DNA from 2 places in the Pantoea nemavictus genome. Region 2 is predicted to be linked to the other one. Evidence: predicted binding sites of a transcription regulator. Region 2 holds the regulator's gene; the other holds the start of a gene.

Region 1 (7,895 bases), on a different contig from region 2:
CGCTGAAAGTGTTGGGGCCGTTGATAAATCAGCTGTTAGCTGGGCGTTAAACAAGGCACACACCGTAGCGGCGCGATTTATCGCGCTCTTTTTAAAGACGCGCAATGAATTGCGCCGCTACGGGTGATGCAAATGGGATTTATTGTTGGAGATATATGGCTAAGCCCTCGATATTTTTAGATTTTAGTTTGTTGAAAAACAACGCATCGTTCCGCGCGATTTTCTGCGCTCGCATGCTATCGGTGTTTGCGCTCGGCATGCTGGCAGTGGGCGTACCGGTGCAGATTCAGGCGATGACCGGTTCCACGCTGCAGGTGGGCGTGGCGGTGATGCTCGATGGCATCGGCATGTTTATCGGCCTGCTGCTCGGCGGCGTGCTGGCCGATCGCTACGATCGCCGCAAGCTGATTCTGTTCGCACGCGGCACCTGCGGTATCGGCTTTGTGCTGCTCAGTCTGAATGCCTTCAGCCCGGCGCCTTCGCTGCTGGCGCTCTATTTCCTCGCCTTTTGGGATGGCTTCTTTGGCGCCCTCGGCATGACCGCGCTGATGGCGGTTATCCCGCTAATTGTCGGTCGCGAACATCTGGCGGAAGCCGGCGCACTCAGCATGCTGACGGTACGCCTCGGCGCGATTCTGTCACCCGCGCTCGGCGGCATGATCATCGTCGCAGCAGGCGTCGGCTGGGCCTTTGCCGTCGCCGCTATCGGCACGCTCGCCACGCTAATTCCGCTGGTGCGTTTACCGACGATGCAGCCTGAACAGCAGGAGCCAGAGCATCCGCTGCGCGCGCTGGCGAGCGGCATGCAGTTTGTCTGCCAGCATAAAGTGGTCGGCGCGGTGGTGCTGGTTGGATTGCTGCTGAGCATGGTCGGTGCGGTGCGTATCCTGTTCCCGGCGCTGGCGCTGGCGTTTCACGCCGATGCCTCGGCATTAGGTTTGATGTACTCGGCGGTGCCGCTGGGTGCGATGATTGGCGCGTTTACCAGCGGCTGGGTGCGACAGTTAACGCGTCCGGGGCTGGTGCTGATTGGCTGCGCGCTGCTGGCGTTTGCCTGCATCGCCTCGCTCGGTCTCTACAGCCATTTGCTGCCCGCGCTGCTGGCGCTGGTGTGTTACGGCTACAGTAACGCCATCGCCTCGCTGCTGCAGTTTATGCTGACGCAGCATCATACGCCGGATGCGCTGCTGGGCCGCGTGAACAGTCTGGGAACGGCACAGGATGTCACCGGCGATTCGGTGGGTGCGCTGGGTTTAGGCGCGCTGGCACGGGCGCTGGCGCCGCTGAGCAGCGTGCTGTGGTTTGGCGGCCTGGCCGCGGGCCTGTTGGTCCTGCTGTCGCTGGCGGCGCGCGGCCTGCGCACCGCGCGTCTTAACCATCAGCCGGAGACACCGCAGCCGGCCACCGCCGATGCTTAATGCGAGAACTGCCGCTCGATGCTGCTGAGCATATTGTTGGCGCTGTAGTAATCAAGGCGGAAAGTGTCGTTACCCATGGCAAAAATGTCGTGCTGCTGCACCGCTGGCAAATGGGCGAGGAACGGATTCTTCGCCACCTGCGGCACGGTTTTTTCATCGGCGGCAAACAGCAATAGGGTGTTGCCGGTGATGCCATCGGCCATGTTTTCCCCGCTCATCTGGATAATGTCATTGCGCTTGCCCATGCTGGTGCTGCCCTGGAAACTGGCGGGCGGCGCGGCTAAGGTAAAACCTAAATCCTTTAACAACGCGCCCTGCGCCGACGCCGGTGTCCACAGGTTTAAACCCCGCCCATCTTCGTAATAGACCAAGGCAGAGGTTGGCTGCGGCGGCAGCGTAATCTTTTTGCGCACCGCGGCAACGCGCTGATCGAACGCCGTAATGACCTGTTGCGCATCCGCGTCGTGACCGGTGATCTCGCCCAGCTGCAAGGCCAGCGCCTGCCAACTCTTATCGCCGTAATCGATCACTAAAACCGGTGCGATGGTGCGTAGCTGATCGTAAAGACGCAGCGCCGAATCCCCGCCGGTAGCGGCCATCACAATCAAATCCGGGGCTTCGGCAGCAATCGCTTCGGCGTTCGGCTGCGACACATACAGCGGTTTTACCTGACGCGCTTTCGCCACTTCACTCCACTGAGTAAAGAAGCCCTGCGCATCCGCGACGCTGCTGTTGCGGCTGGTGGCGCCAGAGCCGATCAGCGGCGCGTTAATGGCCAGCAAGGTGCCGCTCAGCGTGACGCTGGTCGAAACAATACGCTGCGGCGGCTGTTGCAACGTAAATGGGCCTTGCGGTGTTTCGATGGTGCGCGGCCAGCTGGCGTTGGCCTGGACGTTAGTGCAGATAACAAATAGGCTGAGCAGCAGAGAAAGAGCGGGGAAACGCATCAGGTTGTCCATGACTTGATAGTTGAGAATAAATATCATTATCAAAAATACAGCGGTGTGCAAGGGAAATTGGAGAGCGGATGCCCTCACCCTAGCCCTCTCCCGCAAGCGGGAGAGGGGATGTTTAGGTAGAGAATAATGTTTAGGTGGAGTGGAATGTTTAGGTGGAGTGGCGATATTTATGGTGAGCACCATAGGCCCCCTCTCCCGCGCGCGGGAGAGGGCTGGGGTGAGGGACCCAGCGCACCTTACCGCGCCACTCCTTATCGCACTACAATGAATACCGATTCATCGGCGCCACATCCTTAATCACCCCATTCGCTCTCATATATTCGCCAAATGCCTGATAGCGCGCCCGATCAAACTCTGCGCTGTGCGCAGCGAAGTACGGCAGCGTCGCCTGCCACGCTTGATGATTCAGTTTGGTGTTCAGCTCCGGATATTGCTTGATAAACGCCTGCCACGCCTCTTGCGGATGCGCGCGCAGCCACGCCACGCCGGCATCCAGACCGCGCAGGAACGCCGGAATACGTTTATCCTGCGCCGCTGTTTTCTGGTTCGCCAAAATGATCAGCTCGTCGTACGCTGGCACACCATGATCTTCCGGCTTGAACACCGTCGGATGGGCGCCTTTGTCCTGCAGATCCAACAGCTCATAGTTGCGGAAAATGGTCATCGCACCATCAATCTTGTGCGTCAATAGCGCCGATTCACCGTCCATATTCAGGTTAATCAGCTTCACTTTATCGGCATCAACGCCCTGCGATTTCAGCATATTGCGGATCGCTACATCCTCGGTGCCCGGCACGGCGTAGCCCAGGGTTTTCCCGGCAAAGTCCTTGAGCGAGTGGATATCACTCGACAGCGTCGTCAGCGTGTTCAACGGCTGGTTGACCATGGTGCCGACGCGGATCACCGGCACCTGTTTCTCCACCAACGTATACAGCTGCGGCTGGTAGCTGATAGCGAGATCGACTTTCCCCGCCGCCAGCAGCAGCGGCACGGATGCTGAATCGGCTGGTGCGATCATCTCCACCTCCAGCCCCTCTTTTTTAAAGGCGCCGCTGTGCTGGGCAGCAAAAATCGCCGCGTGGTTCGGGTTGATAAACCAGTCGAGCAGCAGACGAACTTTCTCTGCAGCGTGCGCGCTGCTGGTCGTCAGCAGCAGCAAAGCGGTGATGGCGATACGTAGGGTGTTCAAGGTGCATCCTTATAGAGTTTGCCAGAGGGTTTTCTTACGAATAAGCGCTACGCTGCCGGAAAGCAGCAGCGCCAGAATCAGTAACAGCAGCAGCGCAGCAAAGCTGGTGGCGGTTTCAAGGCGAGCGTTCGATTGCATCATCAGATAGCCCAGCCCTTCACTCGCCCCAACCCACTCACCGATTACCACGCCGATCGGTGCCAGCACTGCCGCCATCTGTAAGCCGGAAAAAAACTGCGGTAAGGCGGCGGGCCAGCGCACGCGCCAGAAGATGCGGAAGCGCGATGGCGTGGTGGTTTGCGCCAGCTCCAGCCAGCCGCTCGGCGTGCGGCACAGCCCATCGAACAGTGACAAGCACAGCGGAAAAAACAGAATCAACGCCGCCACCACCACTTTCGACGCAATGCCAAAACCGAGCCACAGCACCAGCAGCGGCGCGAGGGCAAATACCGGGATCGCCTGGCTGGCAGTCACCAGCGGAAACAGCACGCGACGCAACAGCGGGCTGGCGGCCATCAGCACCGCCAGCGTCACGCCGGCACCCACGCCGAGCAGCAGCGCCAGCACAATTTCCGCCAGCGTATACAACGTGTGATGCCAGAGCAGTTGGCGATGCAGCCATAGCGCGTCAAGCACCGCCTGCGGAGCGGGCAGTAAAAAGGTCGGCACGCCGCTGTGACGCGCCAGCAGCCAGCCGCACAGCAGCACCACGCACAAATAGATCGCGCTAAACAGTGTTTTCATGAGTATTCAATCGGGAGAAAAGTTGCGCCTGCGCCTGCAACACGCCGGGATCATCGAACGGTCGCGGTGTTACACCGTCAGGCACCGGCCAGTTTTCGATGTCCAGCGGTTGGCCATCGAGCAGTAAAATGTCATCGGCCATGCGGCAGGCTTCAAGGGGATCGTGGGTCACCAGCAACACGGTTTTGCCTTGCAGTAAGCGTGCGGTCAGCGTCTGCAGACTAAGTTTGGTCATCACATCAAGCGTGGCGAACGGCTCATCCATCAGCACCACCTCACGCTGCGCATAGAGCGTGCGCGCCAGCGCCACGCGTTGCCGCATACCGCCAGAGAGTTGATGCGGCGGTGCGTGTGCCACCTCGCTGAGCTTTACCTGCTCCAGCAGCGCCAGCGCGCGCGGACGATCTGCTTTTTCACCGCCCAGTCGTGCCGATAGCATCACGTTTTCCAGCACCGTCAGCCACGGATAGAGCAGATCCTGCTGCCCCATCCACGCCACATTGCCGCTCAATCCCTGCACCGCGCCCTGTTGCGGCTGAAGTAATCCCGCGATCAAGCGCAGCAGCGTGCTTTTGCCGATGCCGCTGCGTCCCAGCATCACCGTGGTTTTGCCGCCGCGCAGCTGCAGATTCAGCTGCTGGCACAGCGGTTTATCGCCCCAGCTAAAGCTCACGTCGTTGAAAAAAATGTCGTGGCTCATGGGCGATTTGCCGCCAGAATCGCCAGCTGGTTAAAGCCACGCTGCGCCAACACTGCGGCGGCCTGCGCGGCACGAATGCCGCTGGCGCACACCAGTACAATGCGTTGCTGCGTCGGTGGCTGCCATGTGGCGATCGCCTGCGGCAGAAGGCGTTCAACGCTCTCTGCGACGCTGACTGGCGCTTCTTCATGGCTACGCAGTTCGACAATGCAGTCATCCGCCGCCAGCAGTTGCCGATCGATAAACGGCACCGCCTGTTGCGGTTCTTCGGCCTGATCAAAGCGGAACGGGCGGAAGTGCCAGTTAACAAAATCGCAGTTCACCAGACAGCCAAGCGGCGATGGCTGCAGCTCAAGCAGCACGCTGAGCGCCATCTGCGCCTGCATCGCGCCCAATGCAGCGACCGCCGGACCCATCACGCCTGCGGTGTTGCAGTTCGCCGCCGAGGAGGGCAAGCGGGGAAATACCGCGCGATAGCTCGGCGCTCCGCCACAAAAACCGCCCACGTAACCTTGTCTGCGTAGAACCGAGGCGCTGATCAGCGGGATGCCCGTTAGCATGCACGCATCGGAGAGCTGATAGGTGACGGCAAAATTATCCGCCGCGTCGATCACCAGATCGCACTGCGCCAACGCCTGCTGCACATTGCTGGCGCTCAGTGATTGCTGCAGCGCGTCGATCTGCACCTCGGGATTACGCTGCTGTAATGCCTGCTGTGCGCTGAGCACCTTGGGCTGGCCGATATCCTGCAGAGTAAACAGCGTTTGCCGATGCAGGTTATGCAGCGCCACTTCGTCGTCGTCATAGAGCCGAATATGGCCGACGCCCGCGCCCACCAGCTGCGGCAGCAGCGTCGCGCTTAACCCGCCGGCACCCACCACCACTACGCGCGCGTTGCGCAGTTTGCGCTGCCCGTCTTCACCCACTTCCGGCAGCATCATCTGGCGTTGATAGCGTTCCATATCGCCGCCCATCAGTTGAGATTTGCCAGGCCAAAGATGGGCGTGGACGCACTCGCCATATCGCGCTTCTCCATCAATCCGGCGCTACATGCCGCTCGCCCGGCTTCAATCGCCTGACGGAAAGCGTTGGCCATCACGATGGGATCGCCCGCTTTGGCGACCGCGGTATTCAGCAAAATGCCATCGAAACCCATCTCCATCGCCTGCGCCGCCTGCGACGGCGCACCAATCCCGGCATCAATGATCAGCGGAACATCGCTAAACCAGGCGCGCATCGCGCGCAGGCCGTCGATATTGCGCAATCCCTGGCCGGAACCGATCGGCGCGCCCCACGGCATCAACAGTTCACAGCCTGCCGCCAGCAACTTTTCGCCAACGATCAGATCTTCAGTGGTGTAGGGAAATACCTGGAAGCCGTCTGCACAGAGAATGCGCGCCGCTTCCACCAGCGCGAACGGATCGGGCTGCAGCGTGTCGGCGTGGCCGATCACTTCCAGCTTGATCCACGCGGTATTGAACAGTTCCCGTGCCATATGTGCGGTGGTGACCGCCTCTTTCACCGTGTGACAGCCGGCGGTGTTCGGTAACACGCGGATGTTGAGTCCGGTCAGCAGATCGCGAAATGCTGCACCGGCAGCGCCTTCACGTCGCAGGCTAACGGTGATGATTTCGCTGCCAGACGCGGCAATCGCCTGCTGTAAAATCGCCGGCGAAGGATAGCCCGCGGTGCCGAGTAGGAAGCGTGATTGGGGATCATGATCGTAAAACATCGCTTAGCCTCCCTGCATCGGTGACAGCACTTCCAGCTGGCAACCTTCATCCAGCAGCTGCGTGTCGTACTGGCTTTTCGGCACGAAGGCGCCGTTAAAGGCGGTGGCCACGCAGGCCACATCAATTTGCTGCTCGATCAACAATTCGCTCAGGCTGGTGGCCTGGGTGCTGATGGCGCGGCCATTAAGCTGAATGTTCATAGGATTGCTCTCCAGATAGGCGCTGCATCAGCTGCTCTGCCAGCATCGGTGCCAGCAGAAAACCGTGGCGATACATGCCGTTGAGATAAAAGGTGTCATTTTGAAAGTGAATTTCCGGCAGATTGGCCGGATAGGCCGGACGCAGCCCGCTGCCGCTCTCGATGACGCGCGCTTCCGCTAATGCCGGATGAATAGCGTAAGCGGCGCTGAGTAACTCCATCATGGCGCGGGCACTGATTGGGCTGGCATCGTCGCTCTCAACCATGGTGGCGCCGAGCATGAAATGGCCGCCGCGACGCGGCACCAGATAGCAGGGAAAACGCGGATGCAACAGGCGGATCGGACGGGAAAACTGCACCTCATCGCTGTGCAAAATCAGCATCTCACCGCGCACTGCGCGCAGGCGCGGCAGTTCGGGCGCCGCATGGATACCTCGACAATCAATAATCTGACCGCTTGGCGCATGCGAGCTGAAGACTACGCCGTGGGCGATCAGCTTTTCACGCATCTCCTGCAGCGCCAGGCGCGGATCGAGATGCGCTTCCTGAGCGAAGAACAGACCGCGCGCAAAGCGCCCTTCCAGCGCCGGTTCGATGTGGCAGGGATCGACCCATTGATGTTGCTCGGTCATGCGGGCGAAACGGTTGAGTTCCTGGCTATCGCGTGGCGGCGCCACCACCAGCGTACCCTGATGCTCGACGCTGCTGACGCGCTGTTGCCACCACGCGGCAGAGTGCTGTCCAAGGGAGATCACCTCGCGCGGTGCGCTTTCGGATTCGCACCAGGGCGCCAGCATGCCACCCGCAAACCAGGAAGCCGGACGCCGCGATGCATCGCCGATCACCTCAACGTCTTCACCGCGTTCCGCCAGCAACGTTGCCACGCACAAGCCGGCCACGCCGCAGCCGAGCACGCTCCAGCGGCTCACAGCGCCTGTTCCAGGATGTTTAAA
Region 2 (7,895 bases):
GGCCGCTCATTTTTGGTGGGCTGGTGAGCTTCGGTGAGCACATTCAGAAGATGGGCTCAGTGGGTGCGGGTGTCTATGCCTTCTTTAACCGCTTGCTGATTCCTGTTGGCCTGCATCATGCGCTGAACTCAGTGTTCTGGTTCGACGTCGCGGGTATCAACGATATTCCTAAATTCCTGGGCGGCGCACAGTCTATCGCGGAAGGTACGGGTATCCCAGGTATCACCGGTCGTTATCAGGCGGGCTTCTTCCCAATCATGATGTTTGGTCTTCCGGGGGCAGCGCTGGCAATTTATCACTGCGCCCGTCCAGAAAACCGCGCCAAAGTCGGCGGTATCATGCTGGCGGCAGCATTTGCGGCCTTCTTTACCGGTATTACCGAACCGCTGGAGTTCTCCTTCATGTTCGTGGCGCCGGTACTGTATGTGATTCACGCTGCACTGACCGGTCTCTCCGTGTTCATCGCCGCGAGCATGCAGTGGATTGCCGGTTTCGGCTTCAGTGCGGGTCTGGTGGATATGGTGCTATCGACGCGCAACCCGCTGGCCGTGCACTGGTGGATGCTGATCCCACAAGGTCTGGTGTTCTTCGTTATCTACTATGCGGTGTTCCGCTTCACCATTCAGAAATTTAACCTGATGACACCGGGTCGTGAACTCTCTGCGGGCGATGAAACCGATGGTTATGATGTGAATGTCGACCATAGCGGTAATGGTGAAAGCCAAACCGAATCTTTGGCGCGCCGTTACATTGCAGCCGTGGGTGGTTCTGAAAACCTCACGACCATCGATGCCTGTATTACCCGACTGCGTCTGAACGTCAAAGACTCTGCACAGGTAAATGAAGGCGTCGCTAAGCGTCTGGGTGCTTCAGGTGTGATTCGCCTGAACAAACAGAGCGTACAGGTTATCGTCGGCACCCAGGCTGAAAGCATTGCTACAGCGATGAAAACGGTACTGAGCAAAGGCCCGGTTGCGGCATCTGCAGCGGCGTCACCTGTAGCACCGGCTCCAGCGGCAAAACCGCAGGCGGTACTGAACAGTGAAAAAGCGGTAATCGCTACGTTACTGGCTCCGGTTACCGGTGAAATTGTTGCGCTGGAAAATGTTCCTGATGAAGCGTTCGCCAGTAAAGCAGTGGGTGATGGTCTGGCAATCAAGCCAACCGGAAAAACCGTTGTCGCGCCAACTGCTGGCACCGTGGTGAAGATCTTCAACACTAACCATGCGTTCTGCCTCGAAGCGGAAAATGGCGTTGAGATTGTGGTGCACATGGGTCTGGATACGGTTGCGCTGGAAGGTAAAGGTTTCACGCGTCTGGTGGAAGAGGGCGCAACGGTAACAGCAGGTCAGCCAATCCTCGAAATGGATCTGGATTATCTCAACGCCAACGCGCGCTCGATGATCAGTCCAGTCGTCGTCAGTAATAGCGATGATTTCGCGGGTCTGAATTTACTGGCAACCGGTTCAGTGGTTGCAGGTCAAACTCCGCTGTACGAGGTTAAAGGCTAAGTCCTTGTGATTGAGCCAGAAGGCAGGAAGCGATTCCTGCCTTTTTTGTTTTAAAACGACCAACAAACGGTTGTTTCCCTCCTGCGCTTTGTGGATCATACTCCGTTACTTCGTGGTACAAATCACCCGTTATAGCTTTTGAGGATTTTGAGATGAGTGAGGCTGAAGCCCGCCCAACGAACTTTATTCGTCAGATCATCGACGAAGATTTGGCGAGCGGTAAGCACAACACTGTGCATACCCGTTTCCCGCCTGAGCCCAATGGTTATCTGCATATTGGCCATGCGAAATCTATCTGCCTGAACTTTGGTATCGCACAAGATTACCAGGGGCAGTGCAACCTGCGTTTCGACGACACCAACCCAGTGAAAGAAGATCTGGAGTTTGTCGAATCCATAAAGCGTGACGTGCAATGGCTGGGCTTTGAGTGGAGCGGCAACATTCGTTACTCCTCAGACTACTTCGACCAACTCTTCAACTATGCCGTTGAGCTGATTAATAAAGGCTTGGCGTATGTTGATGAATTGTCGGCAGATGAGATCCGCGAGTATCGCGGTTCTCTCACAGCACCAGGCAAAAACAGCCCGTATCGCGATCGCAGCGTGGAAGAGAACTTAGCGCTGTTCCAGAAAATGCGCGATGGTGGCTTCGAAGAGGGCAAAGCCTGTTTACGTGCCAAAATCGATATGGCATCCAGCTTTATCGTGATGCGCGATCCCGTGCTGTATCGCATCAAGTTTGCCGATCACCATCAGACTGGCAGCAAGTGGTGCATCTATCCAATGTACGACTTCACTCACTGCATTTCTGATGCGATTGAAGGTATTACGCATTCTCTCTGCACGCTGGAGTTCCAGGATAACCGTCGTCTGTACGATTGGGTGCTGGATAACATCACCATTCCGGTGCACCCGCGTCAGTATGAGTTTTCACGTCTGAATCTGGAATACGCAGTGATGTCCAAGCGTAAACTGACTCAGCTGGTGAGCGAAAAAGTTGTGGAAGGCTGGGACGATCCGCGCATGCTGACCGTTTCCGGTTTGCGTCGTCGTGGTTACAGCTCGGCTTCGATTCGTGAGTTCTGCCGCCGCATTGGCGTTACTAAGCAGGACAATATCGTAGAAATGGCTTCACTGGAGTCGTGCATTCGTGACGATCTCAATGAAAACGCGCCGCGTGCGATGGCCGTGATGGATCCCCTGAAGGTGGTGATTGAAAATCTGCCAGCGGGTCACGAAGAGATCATCACCATGCCAAATCATCCTAACAAACCGGAGATGGGTACGCGTGAAGTGCCATTCAGCCGTGAAGTGTGGATCGATCGCGCTGACTTCCGCGAAGAAGCCAATAAACAATACAAGCGTCTGGTGCTGGGTAAAGAAGTGCGTCTGCGTAATGCTTACGTGATCCGTGCTGAACGTGTAGCGAAGGATGATGAAGGCAATATCACCTGTATCTACTGTACTTGCGATGTTGATACGCTGAGCAAAGATCCTGCTGATGGGCGTAAAGTGAAAGGCGTTATCCATTGGGTTTCTGCAATTCACGCGTTGCCGGCGGAATTCCGCCTGTATGATCGTCTGTTTAGTGTGCCAAATCCGGGCGCGGCTGAGGATTTCCTCACCACCATTAACCCGAACTCACTCGAAACTAAACAGGGCTTCGTTGAGCCTGGTCTGCGCGAGGCCGATTCAATGGCACCGTATCAGTTCGAACGTGAAGGCTACTTCTGTGCTGATAGCGTTTATTCGCAGCCGTCAAAATTGGTGTTTAACCGCACCGTTGGATTGCGCGATACCTGGGCGAAAATCGGCGATTAATTATTTTGTCGCTAACACGATAAGATCATGAAAGGGCGAGCAATCGCCCTTTTTTATTGCCTCTATTTGGCCACCTGCAATCTTTTATGCTGCCTTCCTGTTGATGCGATTAATTCCTCATTTACGACTATTCTGACTTTAGCAAAATTAAACCATTTGCCAGTGTGAAAAACTTTTTTTCAGGTAGGCTATGCGCACTCAAACGTTGCTCCGCGGGTTATCAAAGGATAAAAAATGACAAGTCTTGCCCTGGAAGCCAAGCACAGTGTGGTTGTATTACATCAGCTTATCGAACGTATTTTCAATCAGGTTGAAGGCAGTGATGACAGCATTGATCTGTTTTTATCGCACTTTCATCCCGAATTTAAAATGGTGACACCGCAAGGTAAACAGTTGGATCTTAATGAGATGGAAACGCTGTTTCGCCAATTGAATGGGCAACGCGAAGGCATGCGTATTGCGACCAGTGAGCACGCCATTATCTCGCAGCAAAGCGAAGAGGTGACGATTCAATATCGTGAATTACAAATGATGAATGGCATCAATCAGAGCCGCATTTCACTGGCGGTTCTCGATTGCAGCACCAGCATTCCGCGCTGGCGTTACCTGCAAGAAACCATCGTTGCCTGATTTCAGGTATAAAAAAACCGGCTCAAGCGCCGGTTTTTTTATACTGCATAGCACACTCAATTACTTATCGTGGAGCGTGTCGTCTTCGCGGCAGTCTCCCAGAGCACAGTGACCGTACAAGTACAGGCTGTGGTTACTGAGTTTGATACCATGGCGAGTGGCAATTTCACGCTGACGCGTTTCAATTGATTCATCGCTAAATTCGATAACCTTGCCGCAATCGAGGCAAATCAGGTGATCGTGGTGATGTTGCTGGGTCAGTTCAAAGACAGATTTACCGCCTTCAAAATTATGACGGGTAACGATGCCCGCGTCGTCAAACTGGTTAAGAACGCGATATACCGTTGCCAGACCAATCTCTTCGCCCATATCGATCAGGCGCTTATACAAATCCTCCGCACTGACGTGATGGGACTCGGGTCCGGGTCCCTGAAGCACTTCCAGAATTTTCAGTCTGGGGAGCGTGACTTTCAGGCCAGCCTTCTTCAATGCGGAGTTGTTGTCAGTCATGCGGATATTGTCCTGTTACTTTGCTAGTCACTTGCGGCGCAGGGGCCTTGAATGTTTAGGTCAACGCGCATTCTCATTTGCGTCTCATTATAGAACTCAAGCAGTGAAATGAAAACCAAGGCAACGTCCTTAATCACCAAAAGCAGTAAGGATAATGTCACTAACGCCTTCAAGACGCTTGGGTTTTGGATTCCATTTCACTCAGCCTCATTCTAATGCCAGAGGAATAAGCGGATGACCATTGCGGGTATTCTACAGATTTGCGGGGAAAAGTTAAAAAACCGTAGCTATTATTTTTATAGGAAATTCCGTTGCCCGATGTGAACTTGCGCGCACATCGGGCAGAGCAGGGGATTACGCTTCAATAATCTCTTTCAGCTGCAGTTCATCGAAGATCTGCTTCACCCAGGTTTCAACGCGCTCATTGGTCAGTTCGGGTTGACGGTCTTCGTCAATCGCCAGACCGAGGAAGTGTTTATCATCGGCCAAACCTTTAGATGCTTCAAAATGGTAGCCTTCGGTTGGCCAGTGGCCGACGATGACTGCACCATTCGGCTCAATGATGTCGCGGATGGTGCCCATCGCGTCGCAGAAGTATTCGGCGTAATCTTCCTGATCGCCACAACCAAACAGCGCTACCAGCTTGCCATTGAAATCAATCTCTTCCAGCGTCGGGAAGAAATCATCCCAGTCACACTGCGCTTCACCATAATACCAGGTTGGAATGCCCAGCAGCAGGATATCGAACGCATCGAGATCTTCTTTGGTGCTCTTAGCAATGTCATGCACTTCGGCGACATCTTTACCCAGTTGTTTCTGGATCATTTTTGCAATGTTTTCAGTGTTGCCGGTATCGCTGCCGAAGAAAATGCCTACGATTGCCATGGGTTAGGTAACCTCTTAGATCCTGATTGTGAAAGTAAGTCAGTTGACTGCACAGTAATGCGAATAATAGCAGACCGGTAAAAAGTGCGGAACTTGTAAAGCCGTGACTTTGTGTTCCAGCGTGCGGTCTTCGCGCGTTACGACAGTTTGAGCTGTGCCAGCAGCATTTGTTCAATCAATTCGCTGCGACTGATGTTTTGCTGGTCGGCCAGCGTGCTGAGCGCGTCAACCGCCTCGCTGGACATCTTCAGCTCGACACGACGCAGCCCACGCACTTTATCGCGCTTGAGCTGATTACGTTTGTTGATGCGTAATTGTTCATCACGCGTCAGCGGGCTGGTTTTCGGGCGACCAGGACGCCGCTCGTCTGCAAAGAGATCAAGCGTAGTGCGGTCTGTCTGTTCTTTTGCCATGGTTTGTAAAACTGAGTGGGCGCGAACGGCGGAAAGGCGCTGCGCGATTAAAACATTATCGGCCCGACCACGGTGAAAAAATCATCCGTGGCAAATTTTTAGCGCGACATGATACTCCAGCGCCTTCCTTGACGCCAACCCTAAAGCGCACGCGGCAAGCTTTTGCTTTTACAGGTTAAAAAATCGACGCACCGCGCGTAGCACCGCCTCAGGTTTCTCTGCATGCACCCAATGTCCGGCCCCGCTAATCACATGCGCGTGTGCCTGTGGGAATTGACGCAATAGCGCATCGCGATGCTGATTATCCAGATAGGGCGAGTCGCCACCACGAATAAACAGCGCAGGGTGCGGCCATGCAGGCACCTCTTCCCAGCCGGAAATGGTGGTGTAATTCTCCCACAGCACCGGCACATTAAAGCGCCATTCACCTTCGGCAAACGACTTGAGGATGAACTGAATCACGCCATCCTCATTAATGTGCTGACGCATCACCTCAGCCGCTTCACTGCGGCGCGTCACGCCAGCAGCGCTAACGGCACGGATAGCGGCAAAGATTTCGTCATGGCGGCGAGTTTGATAATCAACCGGCGCGATATCGATCATCACCATTTTTTCTATGCGTTCTGGCGCTATGGCACTGAGCGCCATAGCGATTTTGCCGCCCATTGAGTGGCCGATTACGCTAGCGCGTTCAATGTTGTGCGCATCCAACGTTTCGACCATGTCCTGCGCCATGGCGTGATAATTCATCACCTCACTGCGTGCAGACAGGCCGTGGTTACGCACATCAACCTGCAATGTTGGGCGTGCATCACGCACCCCGCGCGCTAATACGCCGAGGTTATCAAGGCTGCCAAAAAGACCATGGATTAACAGAATGGGTGTGGCATCAGAGGCTGATTGTTCAGTTTGCAGACGGGCGTTCAAAATCATGGCTAAAGTTCTTACGGTTGTGACCTTGGCTTAGGTTATCATGGATTCACCTGTCCAGCAGTCAGGCCGGCGGGCATTAGGGCATATTCCGACTTTTGCCCGGAAACGTTGCCAACGCTATCGGCTGCCACGGATTTAACTTTATAATCCTTATGTTAGAACCCGCTCACGTTTTGCACGACTGGATTTTGCTAAGGCCGTTGCAATAATGCGTGGTTCTGTCATTTGCCAGAATCGTACGGAAAAAGATGAAAACGATTGAAGTTGACGAAGAACTCTACCGTTATATTGCCAGCCACACGCAGCACATTGGTGAAAGCGCCTCAGATATTTTGCGCCGCATGTTGAAGTTCACCGCCGGCCAGAGCGCAGCTGCTGCGCCCGCCGCGGGTGCGTCAGTGAAAGAAGCACCTTCAGCGAGTCGCGAAGCGCGTCCTCAGGATCGTGTGCGCGCGGTACGTGAGCTGCTGCTTTCCGACGAATATGCCGAGCAGAATAAGGCGGTAAACCGCTTCATGCTGGTACTGTCAACGCTCTATCGTCTTGATCCGGCTGCGTTTGCTGAAGCTACGGCTTCGCTGCAGGGCCGTACCCGCGTCTACTTTGCGGGCGACGAGCACACGCTGCTGCAAAATGGCACCCATACTAAGCCGAAGCATGTTCCCGGCACGCCGTACTGGGTGATCACGAATACCAATACAGGTCGCAAATGCAGCATGGTGGAACACATCATGCTGGCTATGCAGTTCCCTCAGGAACTGACAGAGAAAGTTCGCGGCACCATTTAACTGAAGCGTCAGGGAGAAGCGCCAATGGCCAATCACCCCCGTGCCGGGCAGCCTGCCCAGCAGAGCGATTTGATTAACGTTGCACAATTAACCTCGCAGTATTACGTCCTGAAGCCCGATGTGGCGAATCCGGATCATGCGGTGAAATTTGGCACTTCAGGCCATCGCGGTAGCGCGGGACGCCAAAGCTTCAACGAACAGCACATTTTAGCGATCGCGCAGGCGATTGCTGAAGAGCGCAAAAAGAACGGCATCACCGGACCGTGCTACGTGGGTAAAGACACGCACGCACTGTCTGAGCCGGCGATCTTGTCGGTGCTGGAAGTGCTGGCCGCTAACGGCGTGGACGTGATTGTACAGCAGGACAATGGTTACACGCCGACGCCTGCCATCTCTAATGCCATT

Evidence for each region. Region 2 encodes Fur, which represses iron uptake genes when iron is present. Its sites were predicted from a motif close to ATAATAATGAGAACNACTATCAA; they were not measured.
Region 1: fepB (Fe2+-enterobactin ABC transporter substrate-binding protein) is a predicted target of Fur. The motif match lies at 2,388-2,410, and genes of this name have one in related genera.

Annotation. Positions count from the first base shown of each region.
Region 1 covers NZ_JBBGZW010000002.1:777,252-785,146, reverse strand. The annotation lists gene WH298_RS23240 (amino acid adenylation domain-containing protein) at 1-50, shown strand, start outside; gene entS (enterobactin transporter EntS) at 156-1,418, shown strand; gene fepB (Fe2+-enterobactin ABC transporter substrate-binding protein) at 1,415-2,365, opposite strand; gene WH298_RS23225 (ABC transporter substrate-binding protein) at 2,637-3,566, opposite strand; gene WH298_RS23220 (ABC transporter permease) at 3,576-4,310, opposite strand; gene WH298_RS23215 (ABC transporter ATP-binding protein) at 4,294-5,010, opposite strand; gene WH298_RS23210 (HesA/MoeB/ThiF family protein) at 5,007-5,972, opposite strand; gene WH298_RS23205 (thiazole synthase) at 5,984-6,742, opposite strand; gene thiS (sulfur carrier protein ThiS) at 6,746-6,943, opposite strand; gene WH298_RS23195 (FAD-dependent oxidoreductase) at 6,927-7,871, opposite strand.
Region 2 covers NZ_JBBGZW010000001.1:3,358,401-3,366,295, forward strand. The annotation lists gene nagE (N-acetylglucosamine-specific PTS transporter subunit IIBC) at 1-1,511, shown strand, start outside; gene glnS (glutamine--tRNA ligase) at 1,664-3,331, shown strand; gene WH298_RS15400 (hypothetical protein) at 3,566-3,961, shown strand; gene fur (ferric iron uptake transcriptional regulator) at 4,022-4,471, opposite strand; gene fldA (flavodoxin FldA) at 4,826-5,356, opposite strand; gene ybfE (LexA regulated protein) at 5,494-5,769, opposite strand; gene ybfF (esterase) at 5,938-6,702, opposite strand; gene seqA (replication initiation negative regulator SeqA) at 6,951-7,490, shown strand; gene pgm (phosphoglucomutase (alpha-D-glucose-1,6-bisphosphate-dependent)) at 7,515-7,895, shown strand, end outside.